Regions from separate parts of the Chitinophaga horti genome, predicted to be linked through region 4. Evidence: riboswitches for the same ligand, from Rfam matches in the RefSeq annotation. Region 4 holds a riboswitch; each other region holds the start of a gene.
The links. Region 4 has a riboswitch for cobalamin ahead of MKQ68_RS20130 (TonB-dependent receptor plug domain-containing protein). Riboswitches for the same ligand answer to the same signal wherever they lie in the genome.

Region 1 (7,478 bases), 2.1 Mb from region 4:
ATCTGCCCGATGCGTTTGGCCGTACGGGCATCCATCACTTCTACTTTGTTGGAGGCGTTGATTACGGCATACAGGCGGCCGCCGTAAATAGCGATGTCGTTGCCCACATCGCCCAGTTCTTTGGGTACGGTGGGATTGTATACCGCGTAGATGTTGCGCTGGTATTTGCCGGTGGTGTAATCGAAGTAATCGAGGGTGCTTTTGTTGCTGCCCATGTTGCCCTCGTTCAGCAGGTAGAAGCCCGCGAAACCGTTGTTGGCGGTAGAATCCAGGTTAGTGTCCTCATTGATGAATACTTCCACGTCCTTCCTGCAGCAGGTAAGCGATACCAGGAGGAGGAATAGTATCGGGTATATTCTCATAACTCAACGGATAAAATGATTTTGTAATTGCGTTTCGGCATCGGGTAGTTCAGTACGACTTCGTAATCCTGGTTAAACACATTATTCAATTCCCCCGATACTTTCAAGCGAAACTTTTTTAGCTTGATTTCTTTTGAGGCGGACAGGTCGCTCGTATACCACGGCTGCTCGTAGTTCTCGGGTATATTCGCCGAGTTGTGATAGCGTTCGCCCACATAGATGTAGCTGTAGTTTAGTCGCCAGTCGCGGAACAGGATGCTGGTTATCACCGAGCCGCTATGCCAGGGAATGTAGGGGATCTGGCCGCCGTAGGTGATCTTTTCCAGCTCCGGGTTTTTACGCCGGGTAAAGTCCTGCGCTACCTGGTACGTGTAGGCCAGTCTTACATTCAGTACCAGGTCGGTCCCCAGCGCGAAGGCCTGATCCGATACCACGTCCGCACCTTTGATCTCCACGGTGCCGATGTTCATCATCATCCAACGGTACATGCCGCTGCCCTTTGGTACGGCGACGATCTTGTTGGTCACTTTATTGAAGTAGCCGTCGGCCTGCAGTTTCCATTCGCGCAGCAGGCCGTTTTTAAGACTCTTTTGGTAGGTGGCCCCAAGGTTGTATTGATGTGTGTACTCCGGTTCCAGCGCGATGTTGCCTATGTCGGTGTAATAGAGGTCATTGAAAGTCGGCATCCGGAAGATGTTTTTATAAAAGGCCCGGATGTTGAAGTCAGCTTTCGTAAACGGCTTGTAGGAGAAGAACACCGCAGGCGTCAGTTCTCTTTTGGCGGGCGCTGCTACCGCTCCATCACCGGCGGAGGTGTTGCCACGGTTAATTCGTTCATGTATAAAGGTGCCTAACACACTGGCCTGCATCTTTACTTTACCCAGTTCCGCCGCACCGGCCAGTGCGACCAGGGACGTAAACCGCTCGGGAAATACGAAGCCGTCTAGGTTAGAGCTAAGGGTGTTATACTGGAAATCGGTAGAAAGGTTGATGTCGATCTTTTTCGTGATGCTGTATTTGTTCGCCACGGATGCGTACCATTCCTGCTGCCGGAAGTTGTTGTCCAGGTACATCAAAGTCGTATCGGGGTTCAGGTAACGCATGTAATCGTTGGCGTACTTGGCGTTGACCTGGATGTCGTACTTCGGCAGCACATTCTTCTGAAAAGATCCCTGCAGGAAGAGGTTGCGGTCCCACTGGCGCTGCGAGCGTTTCCAGACGTTGTTCACGATGGCGCCGGGTATACCTCTTTCAGCGTTATAGAAGTATGCTTTAGCACTCCAGAAGCCGCGGCTAATGTTGCCATACAGGCCGCTCTCGAGGCGCAAGCCTTCAATATCGCCGTTCTGCCGGATGGCAGTGGTGTCCCAGGCTACGTCTTTGGAATCATGAAATACGCGTTTGTAGCGGAAGGGGTACCGCCCCGATGACTTTATATACTCCCCGCTGAACGAAGCGTTCACGTTGCTGGTGATCTTTTGCTCGAATAACAGCGAAGGGTTTACCAGGTCGAACGAGCCGGTTTTATACACGCCTTTAATGTGCGTGCTTTGTGCAGAATCGAATACTGGCTTGCGGCTGCGAAGATAGATGGTACCCGACGATCCATAATCCCTGGCGGGTTGAAAGATCTCACTCTTCTGGCCATTATACACGGAGATCGATTCGATATTGTCCATCGAGAACTTGCCCAGGTCGATCTGCCCGTTTTGCGCATTGCCTAATTGTATGCCATCGTAAAACACGCCCATATGGTTGGTGCCCATACTGCGCATATCTACGGTTTTAAGGCCGCCAATACCGCCGTAATCCTTTACCTGCACACCGGCAAAGTACCGGATGGCATCGGCAACGGAGAAGCTGTTCAGGCTTTTAAGCTGTTCGCCATGCAGTTGTTGCGCGGGAATAATTTCTTTATAGGAAGATGTGTAGATCGTAACTCCACGAAGCGTTTTTACGGCAGCAGTATCCTTCGGGACAGACTGCCCGTACAGGTTGATACAAATAGATGTCAAAAGCGCTAATAGCAACGCTTTTGATGTAACTGATATATACATCAATAGTTAATTTCCCAGCAGGTGGCTGGATGGGATACGACAATAAACAGCTGAAATCATTTCAGTTTCATGTATTAAAGCCTCATCCGCGAAGGCTTTAATCTATCTGCAGTGGCAGGTCTCCTGGCTTGTTCTCACTTTCGACGGCCTTCCCGTTCTTAGTATACCAAAAACAGTGGCAATGAGGATGTCGAAGTGTTCAACAGAACTTACAGTAGCGGGTCTGCTCAGGATTTGCACCTGATTCCCTATTAATTTTAACGGGCTGAACGCACCGTTAAAAACCAATTGCGGCGTGAAAGTAGGTAAAAATATTGAGTTTTCTCCCGCATTATTTATAGCTTGCCAGCCAAAGTAATCCAGCGCACGTTTTGCAGACCAATCAACCGTATAGTGAAATCGAATTGATCCGGCTTTTCAGGGAAGGTACCGGGGCCGGCACGGCTGCATTGTATGAGAAGTACTATCGTGGCCTGGTATACTTCGCCCGGCAGATCATTGAACACGAGGGAGAGGCGGAAGATATCGCACAGGAAAGCATGATCAAACTGTTTAACAAACGGACCGACTTCGATAACTTATCAGATATCAAGTCATTTCTGTATGTAAGCGTGCGTAACAGCTGCTTCAACTACCTGAAAGCACGCGACCGGCACGAGCTTTCTCACCAGGAACTGTTGTACCTGTCTCCCGAAGGGGAAGAAAAGGCCGACTTGGAAATGCTGAAATCCAGGGTGCTGGCAGAGGTGTTTAATGAGATCGACCGGCTGCCGGAACAGTGTGGGAACGTTTTTAAACTACTATTTATAAAGAAGATGTCTACCGCGGCAGTGGCCGAACAGTTAGGCATTTCTCCTCAAACGGTGCTGAACCAGAAGTCCCGCGCCCTGAAGCTGTTGCGCTTCCGCCTGTCGGATAAAGGGTTCTTCGCATTATTACTCCTGCTTAAGACTTTCTAAAATTATTTTTCAGATCCTTTGGTTAAAACGCCAGCTTCCTTGTGGTATACATGGAGGCTCGTCATTTTGGCCGGCATCTTTACCTGTATGGACCAACATCGCATAGATAGGCTGGAGCGGTGGCTCCTGAAGAAGCTGGATGGCAGCATTACGCCCGAAGAGGAGCAACAGCTGTCGTTGTGGATGGACGAACATCCCGCGAACCGGCAGTTGGCGGATGCTTTTGCCGATAACGACTGGCTGTCGGCACAGCTCAGTGAACTGGAGCGTATACCTGTGCCACGGCCGGTAGCACCGGTACACCGGGTGCATTTTATGCGGCGATGGGGCTGGGCTGCGGCAGCTATATTGTTGCTTGGTGGCACTGCTACCTATATCTGGTTAAAGCCCGCGCAAAAAGCCGCCCCTGATTTGGCCGTCACTACCATACAAGACGTGTTGCCCGGCAGGGAAGGCGCCATACTCACCCTCGATAACGGCGAACAAGTGTTGCTCGACAGTTTGCCCGACGGAGAAGTGGCGCGACAGGGTGGTAGCCGTATTCGTTTACTGAAAGGGCAGCTGGCCTACGATGAGCAATCTGGTAAAGCGGATGCAGTCCGTTTCAATACCGTTAACACCCCGCGCGGCCGCCAGTTTTCGCTACTGCTGCCAGACGGTACCAGGGTTTGGCTCAACTCAGCAACTATGATCAAATTCCCCGTTGCTTTTACAGGCGCAGAACGCCGCGTGGAAGTTTCAGGCGAGGCCTATTTCGAAGTGGCGAAGAATGATGCGCAACCATTTACCGTGCAGGTAAATCAATCCTCGGAAATAAAAGTATTAGGCACCCGCTTTAACATAAAAGCCTACCTGGATGAGAAGATCGCCAGCACCACTTTGCTGGATGGCAAGGTAAGCGTTACAGGCAATGACGAACCGGTCGTGCTGCGGCCCGGCCAGCAGGCGAACCTGGGTAATGGGCAGTTGCAGGTGGTGCAAAACGCGCACGTAGACGCTGTGATGGCCTGGAAGAACGGCTTGTTCAATTTTGAGGACAGGAAATTAGAGGATGTGATGCGCGAATTGGCGCGCTGGTACGACCTCGATATCGTATATGAAGGAAAAGTGCCTGACATTACCCTCGGCGGTGAAATGAGCCGCAATGAACCTTTGTCGGGCGTACTTATCGGATTGGAAGAATTAAAGATCAAATTCAGGATGGAAGCTGGCAGGAGGCTGGTGATATTACCGTAATAACACAACTTTAGACGTAAACCGGCCTGTAAAAGCCGGAAGTGATTGGCGTCACTTCCGGTGTAATAAGGGTCAGGTATAAAATTGTATCTCACAACATTTTTCAACCAAAACCACTGCAATTTATGCAAAAATGTGTTATTGGAGGGCGGTGGCGTACGCACGCTCCTGGCCGGGCATTGTACCTGTTACCTGGGGCAGGCAGCAATACCGGCGCATCTGCCGGAACGCAGCGCCCTCTCCATCAAATGCTGCGGATCATGAGATTAACCAGTTTTCTTTTACTCGTGCTGTGCATGCACGTATCAGCCAAAGTCGCCTCACAACGTATTACCTTCTCAGGAAAGGAGGTGCCGCTCGAAAAGGTGTTTTCTGCCATAAAAAAACAGGCCGGCTTCGTAGTGATGTATAACAAAAGTCTGTTGAAAAACAGGCCGCCTGTAACCATTGATGCCCGCGATATGCCGTTGCCGGCGTTCCTCGACGAAGTGCTCAAAAACCAACCATTAAAGTACCGCATATCGGTACAAACCATTTTTCTTTCAGAGAAGCCTGTGGAAGCAATTACTGCGCCACAGCAACCCCGCGAACTGAAGGTGTCGGGTATTGTTTTTACGAACGATCGTGAACCTTTACCCGGCGCCTCGGTGCGCCTGCGCGGACTCACCACCGGCGCCTCCACCAATGCCAATGGCATGTTTACGCTGGAGCGGGTGAGTGAGAACGCGGTGTTACAGGTATCCTCGCTGGGATTCAAGTCGAGAGAGATCAGTTTGTCGCGCTTGTTGAACGGGAGTGCGGTTGCGGGCGTTAAAACATTGACTAACGAACCGGCTGCCATCAGTTTTGAAGTAGTGATGGAACAGCTTACCGATTCGCTGGAAGCGGTGGTGATCAACAGTTACGCCACCGGGTATCAAACGCTAAGTAAGGAGCGTGCTACGGGTGCATTCGCTACGGTTACTGCGGGAGTACTGCAACAGCAGCGGCTCAGCAATCTCAACTCCCTGCTGGAAGGGCGTGTGGCCGGTTACAACAATGGTCTCATCCGCGGCACTACTTCCATGAACGGGGTCACGTCGCCTTTATACGTGGTAGACGGTTTGCCCGTGGAAAACACTTCGCTCAATTCGTTTGGTGATATTACAGAAGCCTTGCCAGGCCTTAACCTGGAGGATATAGAAAAAATAACAGTGCTGAAAGATGCCGCTGCTGCGTCGATTTACGGTGCCCGCGCGGCTAACGGTGTGATCGTGATCGTTACCAAAAAAGCAAAGAAGGGACGTCCGCAGGTAAATGCTTCGAGTACGTTCACGTTTCAGCCGTATAATTTTTACACCGGTAACAGGGCAAATGCGGCCGACCTGGTGGAGCTGGAAAAAGAATGGGCCGCAGGTAATCCTGGCTTACAGGGGCCGGATGCCGCGTCGTACGCACAATCGATGCTGGACAATAAAGCATACATCAACCAGGGCGCCAATGCATACTTCGATTTTTATGCAGGCAACATCACGCAACAACAGCTGGATGCGAAACTGGCGTCACTGGCCGCCGGTGGTTACAATTACTATGATGATATGGCGCGTTATGCCAAACGTAACACTTTCCTGCAGCAACATAACGTAAGTATTGCCAGCGCGGGGGAAAAAAACGCATTCTACGCCTCGGCTACTTACCGCGACGATGCGCTGGAAGATCGTTATGCCAGCGACCGGAACCTCGGCATCAATATCCGCAACACCGCCCACCTTACCAAATGGCTCGATCTCGAAGTGGGCACCTACCTGCTTGCCGGTGATAGCCGTGAACAAGCATTTAATGCGCTGTCGCCGGGATATACGGTGATGCCATATGACAGATTGGTGAATGCCGATGGCTCACATTTCACCTCCCTGGCCAGCTCGCGCTTAAGCGTAAATGATCTGTCGATCATCGACCAGTATGGTTTGTACAGTGCCAATGTAACACCGCTGGATGAGATCAGTCGTAATATCGGGCATAATAAGTCGTTTAACAGTCGCAGTGTTGCGCGGCTGGAAGTTCGGTTTGCAGATTGGATCAGTTACCAGTCATCTTTTCAGTATGAAAATAATAACCAGCGCTTTAGTCGCCTCTACGATAAAAACAGCTACTACGTGCGCAATCGCGTAAACAGTTTTGCAGGTTATACGGCCGCTGAAGGGTTCTTTTATAAACTGCCCTATGGCCACATTTACAACCGTAATTCAAGGCAAAGCAGCGCATATACTTTCCGCCAGCAATTGAACATCGACCGTAGTTTCGGTAAACATAACCTGACTGCCATCTTTGGTTCGGAAACTCGCCACGCTAAGCTGGAATTTAACGAGCAAACACAATACAACTATGATCCGGACGTGCTGAGTTACGATCTCGTGAATGCCGCTGACCTCGCGAGAGCGCAAGGCCTGTTCTTTAATGGCAGTTTCTCTGCCCGGGACCTTGGCTACGACCAGGAAACAATCAACCGTTTTGTGTCGTTTTACGGTAATGCAGGTTATTCGTACGACGATAAGTACCTGGTGAGCGGTAGTCTTCGCTGGGATCGGTCGAACCTCTGGGGTACCGACGCCCGTTATCAACGCAAACCGTTATGGTCGGTGGGGCTTGGCTGGAACATCTACCGGGAAAACTTCTTTACACCCGGTTTCGTTTCCTTCCTGAAACTGCGCGGCTCGTATGGTTTGGGCGGAAATATCGCTAAAAACTCAGCCCCATACATGACTGCTTTCTATTACAGCAACAACCAGCTGGGGGGCCTGGAGGGATCAATTGCCAGTCGGCCCAACCCGCTGCTGTCGTGGGAACGTACCTTTACAGGCAACGTGGGGGTAGATTTCGCGATG
Region 2 (7,478 bases), 2.4 Mb from region 4:
TGGTCCTGTTTCCGCAACGGCAACCCTTCGCGAATCGCAGGCTCGTCTATCTGTATGATATGAATGCCCGCCTTTTCCAGCGCCACCACTTCATCGCGGATAGCCAGTGCAATCTGGAACGTGGTTTCGGAACGTGGCTGATCGTCGCGCACAAAAGACCATTGCAGGATCGTTACCGGCCCCGTGAGCATGCCCTTCATCGGTTTGCTTGTTTGCTCCTGCGCAAAGCGGCTCCAGCGCACGGTCATGTCGGCCGTACGGCTTACATCGCCGTATATCACCGGCGGCTTCACACAACGGCTGCCGTAACTTTGTACCCACCCGTTTTTAGTGAACAGGAAGCCGTTCAGCAGTTCGCCGAAGTATTCCACCATGTCGTTCCGCTCAAACTCGCCATGCACGAGTACGTCCAGCCCGATCTCTTCCTGCACGCGGATCACGTTGATGGTGGCTTTTTCTATTTCCGCATCGTATTCCGCAGTGGAGAGTTCACCTTTCTTCAGGCGCGCACGCAACTGGCGGATGTCGTCTGTTTGCGGGAAGGAACCGATCGTCGTAGTCGGGAACAGCGGCAGTTTAAAGCGCTGTTTTTGTAACTCCTGCCGTACGCGGAACTCGCTCGCGCGTTGATCATCTTTAGGGCCGATGGCGGCTGTCCTGGCTTTTACGGCTGCCTGGTGAATGAGCGGAGACGTGCTGCGTGCTGCAATGGCGGCCTGGTTAGGGGCGAGCAGTTCGGTGGCGCCGTGCGCGATGGCGTGCAGTTCCTTTACCTCCTGCAGCTTCTGTTTGGCGAAGGCCATCCAGTTTTTGATTCCTGGTTGTATCGCCGTTTCTGCCTCCAGGTCGAAGGGGGTGTGGAGTAACGAGCAGCTCGGCGCGATCATTACCCGATCGGTACCAATAGCGGCTACCGCTTGTTGAATGAGTGCGAGTGATGCATCGTAATTGTTTTTCCAGATGTTACGGCCATCTACCACGCCCAGTGAAAGCGTGAGCTGTGGAGGTAGTAGTGGGAGCGCGGCTGCCAGCTGTTGCGGTGCCCGTACCAGGTCGAGGTGCAGGGCACATACAGGCAGGTTTACCGCCAGTGGCAGGTTTTCGCGCAGGTCACCGAAGTAAGTGGCGACGAGCAGCTTTAATCCTTTGCAGGCCTTGCGGATCTCTTTGTAAGCCCACTCGTAAGCCTGGCGGTCTTTGTCGGCGAGGTCCATGGCCAGGAAGGGCTCGTCCAGCTGCACCCATTCGGCGCCGAGCGACTGCAAACGTTGCAGGGCTTCGATGTACACGGGTACAAGTTTGCGGATCAGGTCAATACGCTGGAAGCCGGCTTCTTTTTCCTTGCCCAGCAGGAGGTACGACACAGGGCCGATCAATACCGGTTTAGGCACGCGGCCTAACGCGTGTTTGGCGCCGCTGAACTCCGCGAACAGCTTTTGGGAAAAGAGGCGAAATTCCTGTTTGGCCGTGAACTCCGGCACAATGTAATGGTAGTTCGTATCGAACCACTTGGTCATTTCCATGGCCTTTACGTCCAGCCCGTTTTGCTGGTAACCCCGCGCCATGGCGAAGTACAGGTCAAGCTCCGTGTTGCCTTTTACGTCTGTAACCACGGCCGCATAGCGCTGCGGGATATTACCCACGAGCAGGCTGGCGTCGAGCACCTGGTCATAAAAGCTGAAGTCGTTGCAGGGAATGAGGTCGATGCCCGCGGCCTGCTGAAGGTTCCAGTGTTCTTCCTGGAGCAGTCGGGCGGTTTGGATCAGTTCACCGGCAGTGATCTTTTGCTGCCAGTATTGTTCACAGGCTTTTTTCAGTTGCCTGTTGGCCCCCACACGCGGGTAGCCGAGGTTGTTCTTGAGCATACGCATAAAACATTTAAACATTATGAAATAATGTTCCTTCAGTTTTCGGTATGCTTTCGGAAGTGAGATAGGGGACACAGGTTTCCCTGTCAGGCACAAAATGGCATGGCCTGTGCTTGGGAAATTGGGTCCTGACTATGCTTCATTGCGCGAAAGCATTGGTCTTGAACAGTAGGGCAAGTATCCTGGCTTGTAACGTTATTGCCGTCCTTCTCATGCCTTATGGAATGGCACAATGGAACTTGTTTCAGGCAACAACTCAGGTATGTTACTTACAGTTGCGCGACAGCCCGTGATTTACACACGGTTCCTTATTAAAAGCGGCTTTCACCGCTTACCTCACTGTGGAAGAGAAAATTAAAGAACTAAGGCAACAAAGATAGCACTACGCGCCATCAATTCCAAAGGCATATATGGCTAAAAAATAAATATCGAAAGCAGCGAAGGTTTTTAAAAGCATTATCGTCCAATACATAATAACAAACGAACACCAACAAATTTTATGCGGCAGATAACGGCGATCATCGTTTTTACCTTACTGGCACTGGGCGCACAGGCGCAGGACCTCATACTGAAGGGCACTTTTAAGAACAAGGCCGGCGAGGCCCCGGTACGCGGCGCTACGGTGCGGGTTACCTCTCCCCAGGACTCCACTTATAAATTTAACGCGGTAACCGACAGAAACGGTTCTTTCGAAATAAAAGGCATGAAGCCGCAGCTCGTATTACTTACCGTTACGTCTATCGGGTTCAGCGAGTACAGCAAGGCATTCATGCTGGAGCCAGCCTCGGCTGATATGGGTGTGCAATACATGATAGAGGGCGCCCGCGACCTGAAGGCTGTAACCGTGAAAGGCCAGGTACCACCAGCACAGCAAAAGGGTGATACCACACAGTATAATGCAGCGGCTTTTAAAACTAATCCGGATGCATCGGGCGAAGACCTGGTGACCAAGATGCCGGGCATTACGGTAGAAAACGGTACGGTAAAGGCACATGGCGAAAATGTACGTAAGGTGTTGCTGGACGGTAAGGAGTATTTCGGGGAAGATGCAACACTTGCCCTGCGTAACCTGCCGGCAGAAGTGATCAGCAAAATTGAGGTGTTCGATAAACTGAGCGACCAGGCACAGTTCACCGGATTCGACGACGGTAACTCTATGAAAACGATCAACATCGTCACCAATGGCAGCATGCGGGCTTCGCAGTTCGGTAAGGTGTTTGCCGGTTACGGTACGGATGATCGTTACAGCGCAGGTGGTAACCTCAACATCTTCAACGGCGACCGCCGTATTTCCATTATCGGGATGGCTAACAACATCAACCAGCAGAACTTCTCTATGCAAGACATTCTCGGCGTTACCGGTGGTGGCGGCGGATTTGGTGGTGGCCGCGGCGGCGGTGGTCGTGGCGGCGGTGGCGGTCGTGGTGGCTTTGGCGGCGGCGGCGCAGGCGGCTGGGGTGGCGGCAATGCCGGCAACTTTATGGTGGGTAACTCCAGCGGTAACAACAAAACCAACTCCTTCGGCATCAACTTTACCGATAACTGGGGCAAGAAGTTGCAGGTGACGGGCAGCTACTTCTTCAACAACAGCATCAACGAAAACCTGACCAACACCGACAGGCAAACGATCCTGAGTGCAGACACCTCTACCTACTATAAAGAAACGGCACAAAGCAACAGCAAAAACTACAACCATCGCATCAACCTGCGACTGGAATATAAGATCGACTCGATGAACACGTTGTTCATTACGCCGAACATCAGTTTCCAGGATAACAGCAGCAACACCTTAAATGAAGGTTCGCTCGGCTACGACCCGGTAAAGGCATACTCGCTTACTTACAACAGGCGCGCTAACGAAAACAAAGGTTTCAACTTCAACAATAATATTTTGTACCGCCATGCGTTTGCAAAACGCGGCCGTACGATTACGCTGGGTGTAACGACTGGTTTCAATAAACGTGACGGTGAAACGTATCAGCAGGTATACACTACTAATGTTTCCAACAACGTAGCACAACCGTCCGATTCCAGTGATCGTCACACACTTCCTAAGAGCGATGGCTACCAGTTGTCGGCTAATGTGTCGTACACCGAGCCAGTGGGACAAAAAGGACAGTTGCAGTTCAGCTATAACCCGTCTTACTCCAAAACGAACGCTGACCAAAGGGCTTACCTGTTCGACGATGTGGAAAGTAAATATTCGCAGTTTGACACCACGCTGTCTAACGTATATTCCAATACTTACATGACCCAGAGTGGTGGCGTTAGCTATCGTTTGGGCGATCGCGACAAGATGTTGTCTGTCGGCACCAACTATCAGTACTCAGAACTGAACGGCGACCAAACCTTCCCGATGACACCCCGTACCCGTAAAAACTTTACCAACGTGCTGCCCAATGCGATGGTGCGCTGGAAGTTCAACGACCGTAACAGCGTACGTTTGTTCTACCGCGCTAATACCACGCAGCCTTCCATCACGCAGTTGCAGGGCGTATACAATGTAAATAACCCGCTGTTCTGGACAACCGGTAACCCGGACCTGAACCAGCAGTATTCCAATACCCTCAATACCCGTTATAACTTCACTAATACCACTAACGGCTCCAGCTTTGTAGCCAACGTGTTCTTCCAGAAAACCCAGGACTATGTGGCCAACGCGACGTACGTGGTGCGCGGCCGGGATTCACTGGTGGTAAGTAACGATACGCTGAAACGCGGTTCGCAGTTAACCAAACCCGTTAACCTGGATGGTTACTGGAGCCTGAATGGTTTCCTGAACTATGGCATCCTGCTGAAGGCGCTCAAAACGAACCTGAACGTGAATGGTGGTATCAGCTACTCGCATGTACCGGGCATCATTAACCAGGTAACCAGCATGACCGATAATTATAACTACAGCGGTGGTGTGGTGCTGTCGAGCAATGTGAGTGAGTACATTGACTACACGGTATCGTACACCGGTAACTACAACGTGGTGAAGAATAGCGTGCAGCCTTCGCAGAATTATAACTACTTTTCCCATGTAGCCAGTGCGCGCCTGAACCTGCTGAGCAAAAACGGCTGGTTCCTGTCAAGTGACTTGAATAACCAGTATTACAGTGGGTTGGCCGACGGCTACAACCAATCTTACTGGCTGTGGAATGCCAGTGTGGGCAAGAAGTTCCTGAAGGAACAAAAAGGCGAGCTGCGACTGAGCGTATTTGACCTCCTGAACCAGAACCGCGCGATCAGCCGTACGGTGGATGGTAACGTGATAGAGGACGTGAGCACCATGGTGTTACGCCAGTATTTTATGCTTACATTTACTTACAAGCTGAAAAACTTCGGCAAAAGATCATAAAGCCGGCAAGCCGCTCCCGTAACGGGGGCGGCGCTGTCGCAGTAGAAAAGTTCAACTTCACTATTTGACGGGTCTGATAGAAAATCTGAAGCAGGGCGATGCAGCTGCTTTCAAAAACGTGGTGGACACCTGTAAGGACATGGTGTACAATACGGCTATTGGTATCCTTCAAAATGCACAAGATGCGGAAGATGTGACCCAGGAAGTATTTATGCAGGCTTTTGAGTCGATATCGTCGTTTAAGGGAGATGCGCAGGTAAGCACCTGGCTCTACCGTATAGCTGTTACCAAATCGTTGGACCATCTGCGTAAAAAGAACCGCAAAAAGCGCTGGGCAAAGATTACCAGCCTGTTCGGTTTAAACGACGAACCTTTGGTGGAACCTGCCGACTTTCACCACCCGGGTGTAGCGTTAGCCAATAAAGAGCGATCAGCGTTGTTGTTTGGTGCCATGGCCCGCCTGCCCGAAAATCAAAAGGCAGTATTTGTATTACATAAGCTGGAAGGGTTAAGTGCCAAAGAGATTGCGGCCGTGCTGGAAATCAGCCTGGCGTCCGTAGAGGGGCTCATGCATCGTGCGAAGGCCAACTTGCGGGAGCAGCTGGAAAAATATTACAGAAGTTGAAAATTCTGCGGAGGTTTTTCCCCGGATTGTCGTCTAATAAATATGTACCGTATGAGAAAGAGAAAAGACATTGAGCAGGAGATAGATGCCGTACTGAACAGTATGGATGGAAGTGAGCGGGCCACGCCCGGCGACTTCTTTTATACGCGTTTACAAGCCCGTATGCAGCAGGAGCGCCCCGGTTTACTGGAGCGCCTGGCCGGGTTTATGTCGCGCCCGTCAGTAGCCATTACCGGTATAGCGGTGATACTGCTGATCAACGGCGCCACGATGCTGAAACAATGGTATACCGCACCTGCCAGGCAGGACCAGGTAGCGCTGCAGGCTTTTGCAGAGGAGTATAGCCTGGGTGTGGTTACTTTTTATGAAGATGAAAAAACAGAGCCCTGATGACGATGCCAACTAAGAGCAGGATACTCGGTATCCTGGTAGTCATCCTGCTGGCCACCAATGTGGCGATGCTTGTTTTCTTCGTTTTCCTGAAGCCGCAGCCGCCGCAAAAGCAAGGCAAAGGCAGGGGCGGTTACGATGTAGCCGTGATCCTGGAAAAAGAAGTAGGCTTTAGCAAACAGCAGATGGATACGTATAATCATTTGCGTGAGCAACACTGGGAAAAAATGAAACCTTCCTTTATGGCAATGCGTACCGCGAAGGACAGTTTTTACCAGCAGTTGTACCTGGACGGGGTAGCCGATTCTGTCGTGAACCGTTATGGCGACACGATTGCATACCGGCAGAAGTCGATAGATATGCAAATTTTCCGTCACTTCCAGCAGGTGAGGGGGCTTTGTACGGACGAGCAGCGGCCACGTTTCGACTCACTGGTAAACCAGGTGATAAGGAAGATGAGCGGCCCGTACCGCCGCGACAAGGGCGAGCGGCCTGATAGTACACATTCAAATCACAAACCATAGTTTAATCCATTTTTCTAAAAACAATCAACAAGATGAAAAACAAGATCATGTTATTCCTCGGCCTGCTGATCGCCGGTTTCGTTACAACAGCCAGCGCACAAGGTCCGGGCGGCCAACGCCGCACTGCGGAAGAAAGAACTAAAATGCAGCTCGACAGAATGAAAGAGCAACTGTCACTCACGCAAGACCAGGTTACCAAATTAGACACGATTCTCCTGAACAATAACAAGGAGATGGACAAAATATTCCAGAGCGGCCAGCGTCCCGATCGCGAAACCATGCAGAAAAACAGGGAAGCGCAGAACGAGAAAATTAAAGCGGTGCTGACAGAAGAGCAGTACAAAAAATACCAGGAAGAGCAGCAGAAGATGAGAGAGCGTCGCGGTCAGGGCGGCCCTGGTGGACAAGGTAATAACTAAGCCGATAATTTATAAGCAGAAGGAAGGGCCGCTCCTGGATGGGCGGCCTTTTTTTTGTAACTTGTTAGTAATCAGCCTGGCGTATTTTATGTAAGAAGATGTACAGGCATCCAATAAATTAGTTATTTTTGTATTAATTAAACTCCGGTCGCATGAAAGGCAACAACAGTCCTTTAATGAAAGAAATCAGGTCCGATCGCCGGCTGCTCTCCATCTTTATGAAGTATGTACGTGCTTCAGAAAAAGAAAAGGAGCAGTTCGAGTTCATCCGCTATAAAAGCACCGGCGTCCTCGATATTATCGATCACC
Region 3 (7,478 bases), 1.1 Mb from region 4:
AGGTCGAGGAACTCGAATACGTCTGCATGCCATGGCTCGAGGTAGATGGCGAAAGCGCCTTTACGTTTGCCACCGCCCTGGTCTACATAACGCGCGGTATCGTTAAATACACGCAGCATTGGGATGATTCCGTTAGAGGTACCGTTAGTGCCGCTGATGTAGGAACCGGTAGCGCGGATGTTGTGGATGCTGAGACCAATACCGCCAGCGCTCTGGGAGATCTTAGCAGTTTGTTTCAGCGTATCGTAAATACCATCGATGCTGTCGCCCTGCATGGTGAGCAGGAAGCAGGATGACATTTGTGGTTTAGGTGTACCTGCGTTGAAGAGAGTAGGCGTGGCGTGTGTGAACCAGCGCTCGCTCATCAGGTGATAAGTTTTGATGGCAGATTCGATATCCTCTTTGTGAATACCAACGGCTACACGCATAAACATGTGCTGCGGGCGTTCTGCGATCTTGCCATCAATTTTCAACAGGTAAGAGCGCTCCAGTGTTTTAAAACCGAAGTAATCGAAACCGAAGTCACGGTCATAAATGATCGTGGAGTCGAGGATCTCCGCATTCTTCCTGATGATTTCGTATACGTCGTCCGCGATGAGTGCGGCAGATTTACCGGTTTTAGGATCAAGGTATTCGTAAAGATTTTTTACCGTCTTCGAGAATGACTTGATGGTATTTTTATGCAGGTTGCTCACCGCGATGCGGGAAGCCAGCAGTGCATAGTCTGGGTGTTTGGTGGTGAGCGATGCAGCTGTTTCAGCAGCAAGGTTGTCGAGTTCACTGGTGGTTACGCCATCGTATAAACCCTGGATCACTTTCTTTGCCACGTCGATAGAATCAACGTACTCCGGCGCCAGGCCGTAGCAAAGCTTCTCTACGCGTGCAGTGATTTTGTCAAATTTTACGGTCTCTTTTTTACCGTCTCTTTTTATAACAAACATTTGCTCGAATTTATTGGGTGGTTAATAGTAGTCTTGTTTGATGTATCCGGTGATATATGTCCTAGAAGTCTTCGTCAAGGCTGAATGTCTGGGAATCTTTGCCGCCCATTACACCCGCTTTCTGATAATCGCCTACACGTTTTTCGAAGAAATTCGTTTTACCCTGCAGGGAAATCATTTCCATGAAGTCGAACGGATTCGCGGTGTTAAACATTTTAGCGGCGCCCAGTTCGCTCAGCCACCTGTCGGCTACGAACTCGATATATTGTTTCATCAGTTCTGCGTTCATACCGATCAGTGCAACCGGCAGTGCTTCTGTGATAAATTCTTTTTCGATTGCAACAGCGTCGCCAATGATTTCCTGGATCTGTTTTTCGCTGATCTTACCTTCCAGCATGCTAAAGAGCAGGCAGGCAAATTCGCAATGCAGACCTTCGTCGCGGCTGATCAACTCGTTGGAGAAGGTCAGGCCTGGCATGAGGCCGCGTTTTTTCAACCAGAAAATAGAGCAGAAGGAACCGCTGAAGAAGATACCTTCTACGGCAGCAAAGGCTACCAGTCTTTCTGCAAAAGTGCCATTCTCGATCCAGCGCAATGCCCATTCTGCTTTCTTTTTAACGGCAGGAACGGTTTCAATAGCGTGGAACAGGCGATCTTTTTCTACCGGATCCTTTACATAAGTATCGATCAGCAGGGCATAGGTTTCAGAGTGGATGTTTTCCATCATGATCTGGAAACCGTAGAAGCAACGTGCTTCCGGAATTTGTACTTCGCTCATGAAGTTTACTGCCAGGTTCTCGTTCACAATCCCGTCGCTCGCAGCAAAGAAAGCCAGTACGTGGCTGATGAAGTGGCGCTCACCATCGTTAAGAGCCGCCCAGTCTTTCAGGTCGCCGCTGAGGTCAATTTCCTCGGCCGTCCAAAAGCTGGCTTCATGCCTTTTATACATTTCCCACACTTTGGGATAATTAATTGGTAGCAGCACAAACCTGTCCTTGTTCTCCTTTAAAAGGATTTCATTCTCATTGTTCATCAATCAGTGTTTTATATGGTCTGTAATGTGCGATAACTAAGTCGATACGACGGCAGATAACTTTTCCGGCAGTCACCGGTGGAGGTTACTTTCGCCAATACCTTATTACGCGAAGGCTTTGACAAATCTGTTGGTTTGGCAGGTTTCCTGGCTTTCCCATTTACTTCCGGCCTTCCCGTGTTCTACACAGTGGCAAGGGGGAGTGGAAGTAAATCTGAACCGTTTACTGCACGGGCCGGGGAATCACAGTAGCGCGTCTGCTCGTGAATCTCACACGATTCCCTATTAATCATGCCGAAGTGGTCGGCATAAACCAAAACAACAATGTCAAGAACTGTTGCAAATGTAAGAAGTGCTACATGGGTTAATCCCAAAAGTTGCTAACAGGTGTGGAAAAACAATCGTACTTTTTATAAGACTCCCTGTGGTGAACGAAAGACGTTTTCTGGCACTTTTTTTAACATGCAATACACATGTTTTTTTATCAAAAAGTGTGGAGTTGTATACACGAAAATTAGTGATCAAATCTGTGGCTGATCATCAGCGTTTTACACTTTTATATTCTTTTTTCCTTGTTGATGAATTTCCTGCGGATGATGTCCTGTACCGGGATTCCCTCGATTTTACTCTCCAGCCAGGAAATAATATCCAGGTAAAGGAACGAACGTTTTTCATATGGGTTCTGGGAGATGGTTACCAGCTTTTGCTTCAGATCTTTAAACGCTTCGCTCAACGCTTTGGGGTGCGCATACATATTCTTGCGCAAAAACTTTAATATTTCTTCCATCACACTGCTTAAGTCTTTGTTTTTCGCAATGAAGTGATAAACAGACTTGATGAGGTATTCCACCAGGCTGTAATTTTCCAGCTCGTAGTGGGCGATCAGGTGAAGGATACGCGCGAAACACTGGATGTCAGCCCGCAAATTGCCTATCCTTAAATGAATGATCTTATTCAGGTAAACAATGGCGTTGTTGTTATCCCCACTGCCGAAATACAAACAGGCGATCTTATAATAAAAAACGAGCACGCGGTGCTGGTCAACGGTCAGCTGATGCTCGGCGATCTGCGTTTCCAGCTCGGGCACCATCGCCAATCCCTCGGTGAAGGTACCCTCCAGGAAGTGGCGGTTCAACCGTGAGGTATAGCGGTACACGAAGGAGGAGGTGCGGGTGTTTTCGTTAAAGCTGTCCTGGTGTTCGTCGATGTACGACTCAAATGCTGCCAGCGCCTCTGCAAATTTCCCATGGTTCATGGTGTAAAAGTGGGCGGTCAGCAGGTTGTGCATCGCCTTCACGTACATGTCCTGGTCGGTTTTTAACAGGGATGGGTACTCGGTGAAAAGATCAACCCACTTCTGGGTATACCGGTAGTACATGGCAAAGTCCTGTAATATGTAGTAGTACCAGCAATGTGCCTGGTACATGTAGATCTTCTCATAAAAACTCATATTCGGCAACTGCCTGCCGGGCAGGTTCGTCTCGAAGAAACTTTTCATCATCAGCACATCCTTCTCGTCCCGCGCATGACCCAGTTTCAGGTACAGGCCATACATCCGCAGGCTGAGGGTGGATAACTTACTCACATGATTCAGGTGGGCATTGATGTCCTGCGATTCCACACTTAACTCTTCCGCCCGGTTCTCCAGGCTGCGGGTGATGTGCCGCGATTCGATCAGCTTCTCAAATTCGATAATTTCATAGCAAAGCATCACTTCCTCCTGCTCCCGGGCACTAGTCTTGGCCTTAGCCAACAGTTTCAGGCTCTGGGTGTAAAGGCCTTTGTTGTACAGTACACGGGCATAGTCCAGCTGTTCCCGCAGCTCTATCAGCGGGTCCTTTTGCTTGTAAAGCAGCCGCAGGGTGGTGAGCAGGTGTTTATACAGATGGGCTTTAACGTTGGACAGCTGCTGTTTCTTGATGTCGGGTACTTTTTTCAGGATCACCTCCTCATCGTACTCCTTCATCCTGTCCATTACGTTGAACAGCTGGATAAAAAGCACGTCCTCTTTATCGTTGTTTTTATTAAAAGCCAGCTGAAAATTCCGCTTTTCAGCTTTTGTTAAGGTTTTTATTAATATGAAAAGCGCATCGTTAATACTGTTGGGCATCGTTGATTTATGGTTATATCGTACTGTTTTTCAATAATTTAGGTGAATTTAACCTGCTTTGCGGATCGTAAAAGACGCAAATTTAGCCATAGCCTTTTAGTGTTCAGCCGTTAGATTTGAAGGTATAAAATCAGAGGCGAACACAAAAATAAGGAACGCAACAAAACAAAAGTTTATTACGGATGGGAAAAACACTATTTGACAAGATTTGGGACAGCCACGTTGTGAAGAGCAAGGAAGGGCATCCCGACGCCGTTTACATCAACACCCATTTTATACATGAAGTTACCAGCCCCCAGGCATTTGACGGACTAAGGAAACGCAACATCCCGGTGTTTCGTCCGAACAAAACCAGGGCTACCGCCGACCACAACGTACCTACCATCGATCAGCATTTGCCGATTAAAGAAGCATTGAGCCGCCACCAGGTGGAAATGCTGACTAAAAATACAGCGGAGTTTGGCGTAGAACTGTATGGTTTGGGCCACCGCTACCAGGGCATCGTACACGTGATTGGTCCCGAACTGGGTATTACCCTCCCAGGCATGACCATCGTTTGCGGCGACAGCCACACGTCTACCCACGGAGCTTTTGGCGCCATCGCCTTCGGCATTGGTACCTCGGAAGTAGAGCAGGTATTGGCTACCCAGTGCATTTTGCAGTACAAGCCGAAGCGTATGAAGATCGAGGTGACCGGTCAGCTGAAGAACGGCGTACTCTCCAAAGACATCATCCTTTATATCATTTCCAGGATATCTGCTTCCGGCGCTACCGGCTACTTCGTGGAATACGCCGGTGAGGCGATCCGTAGCCTGAGCATGGAAGGCCGTATGACGATCTGTAACATGAGCATCGAAATGGGTGCCCGCGGTGGTCTGATCGCCCCGGACCATGTTACTTTCGATTACATCAAAGGCCGCGAATTCGCTCCGCAAGGCGCTGCCTGGGATGCTGCCCTCGATTACTGGAAAACGCTGTTTACCGATGTAGACGCGGAGTTCGATGAGGTGCTGACGTTTAAAGCAGAAGATATTGAGCCGCAGGTGACCTACGGTACCAATCCCGGTATGGGCATGGGCGTTACCCAGCACATTCCTGCACTGAACGAAATCGAAGACAGCGAAAAACCTTCTTTCTCCAAATCACTGGCCTATATGGGCCTGGAGCCAGGCGGCAGGCTGCTCGGCAAAAAAGTGGACTACGTATTCATCGGCAGCTGCACCAACTCCCGCATCGAAGACCTGCGCCTCGTGGCCGACTTCGTAAAAGGAAAAAAGAAAGCCGACGATGTAACCGTATGGATCGTACCGGGTTCTAAACAAGTAGAAGCGCAGGCGATCGAAGAGGGGATCGATAAAATATTTGAAGAAGCGGGTTTCCATCTTCGTCAGCCGGGCTGTTCTGCCTGTCTGGGTATGAACGAAGACAAAATACCTGCCGGTAAATACTGCATCTCCACTTCCAACAGGAACTTTGAAGGCAGGCAGGGCCCGAATGCCCGCACCTTTCTCGCCAGCCCGCTCACTGCGGCGGCGGCAGCCATTACAGGCATTGTATCCGATGTAAGGGAAATGATCTAAAACAATTACCATGAGCACCTGGGACGCTGGTTTATATAAGGAACAACACAGCTTCGTATTCCAATACGGCAGCGACCTGCTTTCGTGGTTGCAGCCCCTCGAAGCCGAACGTATACTGGATGCCGGCTGCGGCACGGGCGAACTGACGGCCGAAATCGCCGCTTCCGGCGCTTCTGTAAAAGGAATCGACCTGTCGGCCAGCATGATCAAAAGTGCGAAGGCGCATTATCCTGCGATGGATTTTGAAACGGCTGATATCGCGACTTTCGAACTGGAAGAACGTTTCGACGCCATTTTTTCTAACGCCACCCTGCATTGGGTGCGCGAGAAAGAGAAGGCGGCGGGGCAGTTATATAAACACTTAAAGCCCGGCGGCAGGCTGGTGCTGGAAATGGGAGGGAAGGACAATGTGTCAGGCATTCTCAAAGCACTGGAACAAGCCATGGCCAAATACGGAAAGGTGTATAAACCATTCTGGTATTTTCCTTCTGTAGCCGAATACACCACTGTTCTTGAAAATGCGGGCTTCCGGGTGAACCGGGTGCATTATTTCGATCGCGAAACCACGCTCAAAGACAATGAGAATGGCATTATCCGCTGGCTCGACATGTTCGGGTCACACTTCTTCGAAGGCATTGAAGCGACTGAGCGCAACGCCATCCTGGAAGAAACGCAGCGGCTGATGGAACCGACGCATTTCAACAACGGCAAGTGGACGGCCGATTACAAAAGATTGCGGGTACTGGCGGTGAAGCCGGCCACCGCGCACTAAAACATTGCATCAAACTATGGATAAGATATTTAAAAACCTGGTGTCAACCGTGATACCGCTGCCGATAGAAAACATCGATACCGACCAGATCATCCCCGCACGCTTCCTGAAAGCGACCACGCGTGATGGTTTTGGCGAAAACCTGTTCCGCGACTGGCGTTTCGACGAAAACAACCAGCCGAAACAGGATTTTGTACTTAACAACCCGATCTATTCCGGTAAGATACTGGTCGCCGGTAAAAACTTCGGTTGCGGCTCTTCCCGCGAGCACGCCGCCTGGGCCATCGCGGACTTTGGTCTGAAGGTGGTGGTGAGCAGCTTCTTCGCGGATATCTTCAAAAATAACGCACTGAACAACTTTATACTGCCGATCACCGTTAGTGAAGCGTTCCTGCATAAAATTTTCCAGGCAGTGGAAGCAGATCCGAAAGCGGAAGTGGAAGTGAACCTGCAGGAGCAGTATATCGCGATCAAAAGCACCGGCGAAAAAGAATCGTTCGACATTAACGCGTACAAAAAAACCTGTTTGCTGAACGGCTACGACGATATCGATTACCTGTTGAGCCTGCGCACAGAGATCAGTGAGTACGAAACATCACGACCTTTCAATTTCTAAATAAAAATTACACATACAACCAAGCACTGTTACAAACAATGGGAGTAGAAAAAAAGATACTGGTAATACCCGGCGACGGCATCGGACAGGAAGTAACTTCCTGGGGCAAAAAAGTACTGGAAGCGATTGCTGAAAACTTTAAACACAAGTTTACGTTTGACGAAGGCATCATGGGCCACGTAGCCATCGAAGCTACGGGCGATCCGCTGCCGGACGAAACACTGGAAAAGGCACGAAAGAGCGACGCCATCCTGTTCGGCGCAATCGGTCACGCGAAATACGATAATGATCCAACCCTGAAAGTAAGACCCGAACAAGGTTTGCTGAAAATCCGCAAGGAACTGGGATTGTACGCGAACCTGCGCCCGATCAAACTGTTCGACGATCTGCTGCAGGCATCCAGCATCAAGCCGGAAATATTGCAAG
Region 4 (7,478 bases):
TGCTGTGTTCTATCGCCATGACGCGCCGCGACTTTAAATCGGCTAAAGAGTACTTTCGTCGTGCGAAAGCGATGAAACCTACTACAGAGCAGCTGGTAGCGCAGATCAAACAGATGGACAAACATATTTCCCGCATGCCTGGTTGATACCGGTACTACGGCACACAAAAAAGGCTGACACCTGCGTGTCAGCCTTTTTTTATTACATTTTGGCCAGGGCCTGTTCGAGATCTTTGATAAGATAACCGGCATCTTCCAAACCGATATACAGTCGCACCATCCGGTGCCTGGGCTCATCGGCCCTGAAGTCCGCCACGTTCATTGACGCGCAGGCCGGAAAGGCCAGCGACTCGTGCCCGCCCCAGGATACGGCCATAAGGAAATGCTGCAGGGAATCGCAGAAACGTTCCACCTGGTCGATTGTCGTGGCTTTTAACTGGATAGTTACCAAACCACCCGCGCCCTGCATCTGGCGTTGGGCCAGTTCGTATTGCGGGAAGTCAGGGTCCATCGGATAAATTACCTTTTCGATAACGGGCTGCTGCTTCAACCAATCCACGATGGTTTTGGTTGTTTCGGTAATGCGTTGCAGCCGGATAGGCAATGTACGCAGTCCGCGCAGAAGCAGCCAGGCGCTGAAAGGAGATACGCCGCTGCCGATGTTCATGTACTCGGAGGCAAATATTTTGCTGATCATATCGGTGGAGCCGGTAAGTACACCTGCTACCGTATCGCTATGACCGCTGATATATTTTGTGGCTGATTGCAGGCTGAGATCGATGCCGAGTTTAATGGGTTGCTGGTACAACGGGCTGCAATAGCTGTTATCCATAATGGTAACGAGGTGGTGACTTTTAGCCAGTGCTACAACGGCCTCGATATCCTGCAGTTCATACGTAAAAGAGTTGGGCGACTCCAGGTAAATAAGTCGGGTGTTGGGCTGAATGGCGGCCGCAAAGTTGGCCGTATTGGTACCGTCGACATACGTAGTGGAAACGCCGAAGCGTGGCAGGATGACGTCGAACATACGGGCGGCCCAACTGTACGGGTCGCGCACTGACACGATGTGGTCGCCTTGTTTTACCTGTGACAGTACAGCGGCGAAGATAGCCGCGGCACCGCTGCCGAAAACGAGGGCTGCTTCTGCGCCGTCAAGGGCGGCCAGCTTTTTTTGCAGGATAGTGAGTGTGGGGTTGTTACCGCGAGAATAGAGGAAGCCTTTGTATTCATCCAGCATCAGCTCGCGCATTTCGCTCACCTTATCGAAAGCAAAATTGCTGCTCTGTACGATTGGCGGCGCAACGGCGTTAAAATACTGCTCTCTGTCTTCTCCCAGTTCATTCAAAATAAAGGATACGTCCATTTCGACAAGTTGTTTTTAGTTTCTTTCAAGCCCATTTTACAAACATATAGCGTTTCTCCGTTTCCGGCGTCATGGAATTTACCAAATACTGATACTTATGCGCCTTTGCGGTTTACCCGCTTCATCAGCAGGTACAACGGCAATCCGGCTACAAACAGGCTCAGTCCGATAGAGGCTGCTTTCCAATCCTGGATAAATATGTTTACTGTAACGAACAGGTATACTACCACAAACAGTAGCGTGAGGTAGGGATATAATTTCATTTTATAAATACCAGTACCATCGAGGTGCCGGGTTTTCTTCCGGAGGATAAACAGGCTAGCCGCCGCGGAGGCCAGTCCGATCGTATCGAACAACATCACATAGTTGAGGATCTTATCAAACGTGCCTACAAAAAACAGCACGAGCAAAATGACCGCTACAAACACCGACAGTGCCACTTCCTGTACCTGCGTTTTACTGTTCACCCGCTTCAGCACCGGCGGCAGTATACCATCTTCCGCCATCGCGTAATACATGCGTGGATTGGAGATCAGGTTTACGTTCGCGTAGCCCAGTACGGAAATGAAAAGCAATAGCGAGATCGTTTTAAAGCCGTACGGACCAAAGAAAGCTTCCGCCATACGGGCCGCCAGCGCATTGGTGTGCTGCAATTGTTCAAACCCGATTACTTTATAATAAGCGTAGTTGATGGTGAGATACAATACTACGATGATCGCGAAACCATAAAACACACCGCGCGGCATATTACGACCGGGATCTTTTACATCAGAACCGAAGTTGATCGTTTGCTGGTAACCGCCGAACGTAAAAAACACTGGCACCAGCGCCGCGCCAAAGATATAGAGCCAGTTTTTAGGCTCCCTACTTTCCACCACCGCATTGGCATTCGACGGGTTGCCGCCGGAGAACACCGCGAGGCAAAGCAGCACCATCATCAATATTTTTAAGATCGTGAGTACATTTAAACTAGTAGCGCTCAGGCGAATGCCGAGCATATTGATCCCATATAAGACCAGTACCGCCACCACGCCGATGAGTTTATGCCCTGCGCCGTTCTGTAACGAATCGGGTAACAGCACCGGGCTGATATACTCTGCACCAATAAGGCATACCGCCGCTACAGATGCAGCGTTGGAGATGAGCAGCATCCAATTGATCATAAACCCATAAGCCGGGTGGTAACAATGTGACAACACCTTGTAAAAGCCGCCGGCTACCGGGTAGCGTGAGCCGATCTCCGCATAGGTAAGTGCACCACAGATGCTCACAATCCCCCCAATGATCCAGATAGCAAAAAACACCCTCGGGTCGTTCGTTTCGCGCGCCACGTTCACTGGTGTGCGAAAGATGCCCATGCCTATGACCAGGCTTACCACGATCATTGTAAGGTCAAAAATGCCCAGCTTTGGTTTAATGCTCATGCGTACAAGATAGTAAATGAAATTGTTGAATGTGACCACCCGGGCGGATTTTAAGGGAAAATCCACTTTTTTATGTACGTTTGCGCCTGAATACGGTTGTCTGTAATGGACATTAATAGGGAATCCGGTGCGAATCCGGAGCTATCCCCGTAGCTGTAATCCTGCTCCGGCTTTATGCCGGAACGTTTTCCGGGACTCGATTTTCTCCATTTACCACTGTCTCACATGAGGCGGGAAGGCCCTCCCGGGAAGCAGGAAAGCCAGAAGACCTGCCGCGTTTCAAATTTTCTTATCAGCGCTTTCGGGTGAAAAGCCGGGAATATGTATATACCATACTGGTATGCCCTTATTCTGTCTGTTCATTTTTCGAGAGCATAGTTTTAACATCAACCGACTATGCAAAAGAAGTTTTACGCATTTCTGTCGGGCGGGTTGCTGCTATTAATGCAGGGCGCCGCCGCACAAGACACAACACAAACCAACTTGTTGAACACCGTGGTGGTAACGGCCACCAAGTTCGCCAAGAAACAGGGCGAAACCGGCAAAGTGGTTACCGTTATTTCCCGCGAACAAATCGACCGCAGCCGCGGTAAAAGCGTGGCTCAACTGCTGAACGAGCAGGTAGGCATGGTGATCGCCGGTGCTAACTCCAACCCCGGTAAAAACAAAGAGATTTACTTCCGGGGCGCTACCACCAATTACACCACCATCCTGATCGACGGTATTCCGATTAACGATGCATCTGGGCTCACGGGCAGCAACATTGACCTGCGCTTCATCCCAACCGACCAGATCGAGCGCATTGAAATTCTGCGTGGCACACAAAGCACCATGTACGGTGCCGATGCGATTGCAGGCGTGATCAACGTAATTACCCGCAAGGGCGGCGACAAAGCCGTGAGCGTGAGCGGCGACCTTAACTGGGGTAGCAATCGTACCGTGAAAGGTACAGTAGGCGCTAACGGCCGTACCGAAAACATCGACTACAACCTGAGCTTCACCCACCTGGAAACAGATGGTATTTCCGAAGCGGAGGACACCCTCAACACCGGCAAGTTCGACCGCGACGGCTATAAGCAGGATGCATTTATGGCCAATATCGGCATACACGCCAGCGAAAAACTGACACTGCGCCCGTTCCTCATGTATTCTAAATTCAAGAGCGATTACGATGGCGGTTCCTTTACCGACGGCGGCAACAAAACCAACTCCGAGTTCCTGCATACGGGCATCAGCGGTGTATACACCCTCGATAAAGGTATGATCCAGGCGAACTACGGCTTCCAGAAAGTGAACCGTGCGGAAACAAGCTCCTTTGGTGTTTCGAATTACGACGGCCGCAACTGGATTGGCGATATCTTTGGCAACTACAATGTGACCGACTGGATGCAGGTACTGGCAGGCGTAGAGTTACGTAAATCACAACTGCTGGATACTTCGCTCTCCACCCCTAACCCGGATATGCATAACACCAGTCCTTACGCAGCACTCTTCTTCCGTAACCTGGGCGGCTTTAACCTGGAGCTGGGCGGCCGCTACACGCTGCACAATACCTACGGCAACAACTTCACCTATACCATCAACCCATCTTACCTGATCGCGGAGAAAGTGAAAGTATTTGCGACGTTGGCGACAGGCTTTAAGGCACCAACACTCACTAACCTGTACGGCCAATGGGGATCTAACCCCAACCTGGAGCCGGAAGAAGCGAGGACCTACGAAGGTGGTGCCGAAGTATCTGTATGGAACAACAAACTGGACCTGCGCGGTGTGGTGTTTAAAAGGGATATTAAGAACGTCATCTTTTATAATAACCTGGGCGAGTACGTCAACCTGAACGAGCAGAACGACAAAGGCTTTGAACTGGAGGCCACGGTTAAACCAGCGAAGTCTTTACAGATCAATGCTTATTATGCTTTCGTAGAAGGCAGCACTAACACGGTTTCCAGCACCGGTAAAGACTCTTTGTACTCCGATGTACTCGCACGCCGTCCGAAACACAGCGGTGGCATCAATATAGGTTACGAGATTTGTCCGCACCTGTTCATCAGCTCCAACGTGCGCTTTAATGGCGAGAAGAACGACCTTCGTTTCGACCCCGTTACTTACGCTTCCTCACCGGTGATGGTAAAGGAATTTACCCTGTGGGACATGTACGTGGAGTACCGTTATTCAAAAAAAGGACGTTTATACGCGAATTTTAATAATATTACAGACACGAAATACAATGAAATTTACGGGTACGGCACACTTGGCTTCAACGTGATGGCCGGCATCTCGTTTAACTTTTAAAAACACAGGCACCGATGTCACTAAAACAACTTCAGCCCCGCTTCATAGTACTACTGGCCTTTATACTGGCAGTAGGCGTGCTGCGGACCGCTACCGCCGGACAAATCACCGCGATCTCCAACTTCTCTCCCGTAGGAGCGATGGCCTTATTTGGCGGTGCTTACTTTTCAGAAAAGTGGAAATCATACGTGTTTCCCCTGCTTACGCTGTTCATCAGCGATGTACTGATCATGAAGATTTTTTTTAGTGACCTCAGTACCGGCCTGCTGTACGATGGCTGGATATGGAACTACCTTGCCGTAGCCGCCATGGTATTATGCGGACAGCTGCTCATCCGTAAAGTGAGCATCAGCAACCTGCTGATTGCCGGTATTGTGAGCGCTGTGGCCCATTGGCTGATCAGCGACCTCGGTATGTGGATGAGCAGCCTGAGTATTTACAGCCATGACTTTAATGGATTGCTGGAATGCTACATTGCCGCTATTCCTTTTATGAAGAATATGATGATCGCCAACCTCGTGTACGGCGCGATCATGTTCTTTGGATTTGAATACACCAAAGCCAGGTACCCGGTACTGGCCCAGGCTTAATATCATCTCAACTGCGCAATGCACCTCGTTTGCATTGCGCAGTTTCTTTTTAAAACCCTGCTATCATGATCGCTTCCTCCTTCCTCCCCGCCGCTACGCAAATGATATACGATATGGGCCTGCAACACCTGCTGCAGGGCATCACGTTCGAATGCCCGCCTGCGGCGCTGGCGGAAAAGGAGCGCGTGGTGCGCTGTGTGCTGGAAGGCAATAACTACAGCAGCGAAGAGATAGACCGTATATTCTCCGCCTCCAAAGCGCAGGGGAAGAGCTTATATTATGTGGATGAGGAATTGCTGGGACGTATAGCCCCCGATGTGATCTTTACGCAGGATGTGTGTGAAGTGTGCCAGATCGACACCCGCTGCACCCAGCAGGCCATCAGTATGTTGCCCAAACAGCCGCAGCTGGTGCCACTGAGTCCCAATAACCTCAATGATGTATTTAAGTGTGCAGTCGACATCGCCACCGCGTTAGGACAGGAAGAAGCGGCCTATCAACACCTGGCTGCCCTGCAGCAACGGCTGGATGCGGTTACCGACACATTGCGCCAGCATCGCTCCCCGTTACGCCGCGTAATGATCATGGAATGGATGGCGCCTATCTATAACTGCGGGCACTGGATACCTTACCAGGTTGCCTATGCCGGTGGTGTAGACATGCTTAGCAACCCGGCCGGCGACTCGATCGTAACGCCCTGGGAAAAGATCCAGCGATATGACCCGGAAGTACTGGTGATTGCGCCTTGTGGTTTTTTGACAGACAGGAGCGCCAATGAATTGTCTTTACTGACCAGCCTCCCCGGCTGGAACGATCTGCAGGCCGTTCGAAATGGCGAAACTTACCTGGCAGACTATGATCTGTTTACCCAGCCAAGCGCCAGCACCCTGGTAGATGGTGTGGAGCTGCTGGCTAAGTTATTTCACCCGAATATCTTTACCATGCCGGCACACTTGCAGCACAAGTGGGCTACGCTGGAGCCGGCGATGGCTATTTCTCAAAATCCTGGAAGAAGTAAATAACGAGGATCACCGCATCGCCCGGCCCAACATTGGTAGGCTTGTGTGGCAGGCGGCCGTCGAAGAACAGGGAATCTCCCTCCTCCATCGCGTACGTCTCATTATTGATGAGATATTCTACCGTGCCTTTTACCACGTATTTATATTCATACGCATCCGTCTTAACCAGCGCCGGACGTTTCGCACCTTCCTTCAATTCCAGTAGCACGATGTCGACCGTACTGTCTTTCAGGTTGCGCGTCAGCACACGGTTATAGAAAAAGCCTTTGGCGTCTTCCTTCTGAAAGGGAGCATAGTCCTTTTTCTTGATCAGGATTACCTTTGGCGTGTTTTTCTGCTGGTGGATGTCGTTGAAAAACTCGTTCATATCCAGGCTAAGCGCGCGGATAATATTTACCAGTACCAGCAGTGACGGTACGGTACGGTTGTTTTCAATCTGGGAAATCAATCCCTTGCTAACGTCGGCTTTATCGGCCAGCTCCTGTACGGTAATGCCTTTTGCCTTACGTTTTTCCTTTATCTTGGTGCTGATCTGAATGATTATGTCTTCCTGCATGGGATGTTTTTGCTCACAAAGGTTTAAATTAATAACAAATTAGATATTTTCGCGCAAACCGGGGCCTCAGCTGCTAAATTACAGCGCACCGGCCACATCTTGACAAAAATACTTACCCTATGTTTAGTTTCGACCAAATCTTTACGATCAGCTTCACTTTATTTGCGGTGATCGATATCCTGGGCTCCGTTCCTATCCTGATATCGTTGCGGGAAAAGATCGGGGAGATCAGCGC

Region 1: linked by a shared signal. The riboswitch ahead of MKQ68_RS11615 (TonB-dependent receptor) and the one ahead of MKQ68_RS20130 (TonB-dependent receptor plug domain-containing protein) in region 4 are both predicted to bind cobalamin.
Region 2: linked by a shared signal. The riboswitch ahead of metE (5-methyltetrahydropteroyltriglutamate--homocysteine S-methyltransferase) and the one ahead of MKQ68_RS20130 (TonB-dependent receptor plug domain-containing protein) in region 4 are both predicted to bind cobalamin.
Region 3: linked by a shared signal. The riboswitch ahead of MKQ68_RS15700 (ribonucleoside-diphosphate reductase small subunit) and the one ahead of MKQ68_RS20130 (TonB-dependent receptor plug domain-containing protein) in region 4 are both predicted to bind cobalamin.

What each region holds. Positions count from the first base shown of each region.
Region 1 is NZ_CP107006.1:2,874,209-2,881,686, reverse strand. Features, by position in the region: gene MKQ68_RS11620 (YncE family protein) at 1-362, opposite strand, end outside; gene MKQ68_RS11615 (TonB-dependent receptor) at 359-2,377, opposite strand; cobalamin riboswitch at 2,516-2,723, opposite strand; gene MKQ68_RS11610 (RNA polymerase sigma factor) at 2,791-3,378, shown strand; gene MKQ68_RS11605 (FecR family protein) at 3,466-4,614, shown strand; gene MKQ68_RS11600 (SusC/RagA family TonB-linked outer membrane protein) at 4,875-7,478, shown strand, end outside.
Region 2 is NZ_CP107006.1:1,083,123-1,090,600, forward strand. Features, by position in the region: gene metE (5-methyltetrahydropteroyltriglutamate--homocysteine S-methyltransferase) at 1-1,865, opposite strand, end outside; cobalamin riboswitch at 2,024-2,222, opposite strand; gene MKQ68_RS04560 (TonB-dependent receptor) at 2,368-5,211, shown strand; gene MKQ68_RS04565 (RNA polymerase sigma factor) at 5,276-5,836, shown strand; gene MKQ68_RS04570 (hypothetical protein) at 5,888-6,226, shown strand; gene MKQ68_RS04575 (hypothetical protein) at 6,226-6,750, shown strand; gene MKQ68_RS04580 (DUF4890 domain-containing protein) at 6,783-7,169, shown strand; gene MKQ68_RS04585 (hypothetical protein) at 7,322-7,478, shown strand, end outside.
Region 3 is NZ_CP107006.1:3,892,308-3,899,785, reverse strand. Features, by position in the region: gene MKQ68_RS15705 (ribonucleoside-diphosphate reductase subunit alpha) at 1-941, opposite strand, end outside; gene MKQ68_RS15700 (ribonucleoside-diphosphate reductase small subunit) at 1,003-1,974, opposite strand; cobalamin riboswitch at 2,095-2,307, opposite strand; gene MKQ68_RS15695 (hypothetical protein) at 2,531-4,084, opposite strand; gene leuC (3-isopropylmalate dehydratase large subunit) at 4,267-5,664, shown strand; gene MKQ68_RS15685 (class I SAM-dependent methyltransferase) at 5,675-6,436, shown strand; gene leuD (3-isopropylmalate dehydratase small subunit) at 6,453-7,052, shown strand; gene leuB (3-isopropylmalate dehydrogenase) at 7,091-7,478, shown strand, end outside.
Region 4 is NZ_CP107006.1:4,996,437-5,003,914, forward strand. Features, by position in the region: gene MKQ68_RS20115 (tetratricopeptide repeat protein) at 1-146, shown strand, start outside; gene MKQ68_RS20120 (trans-sulfuration enzyme family protein) at 202-1,362, opposite strand; gene MKQ68_RS20125 (APC family permease) at 1,458-2,786, opposite strand; cobalamin riboswitch at 2,863-3,077, shown strand; gene MKQ68_RS20130 (TonB-dependent receptor plug domain-containing protein) at 3,183-5,078, shown strand; gene MKQ68_RS20135 (DUF6580 family putative transport protein) at 5,093-5,668, shown strand; gene MKQ68_RS20140 (ABC transporter substrate-binding protein) at 5,734-6,690, shown strand; gene MKQ68_RS20145 (helix-turn-helix domain-containing protein) at 6,659-7,243, opposite strand; gene MKQ68_RS20150 (MarC family protein) at 7,363-7,478, shown strand, end outside.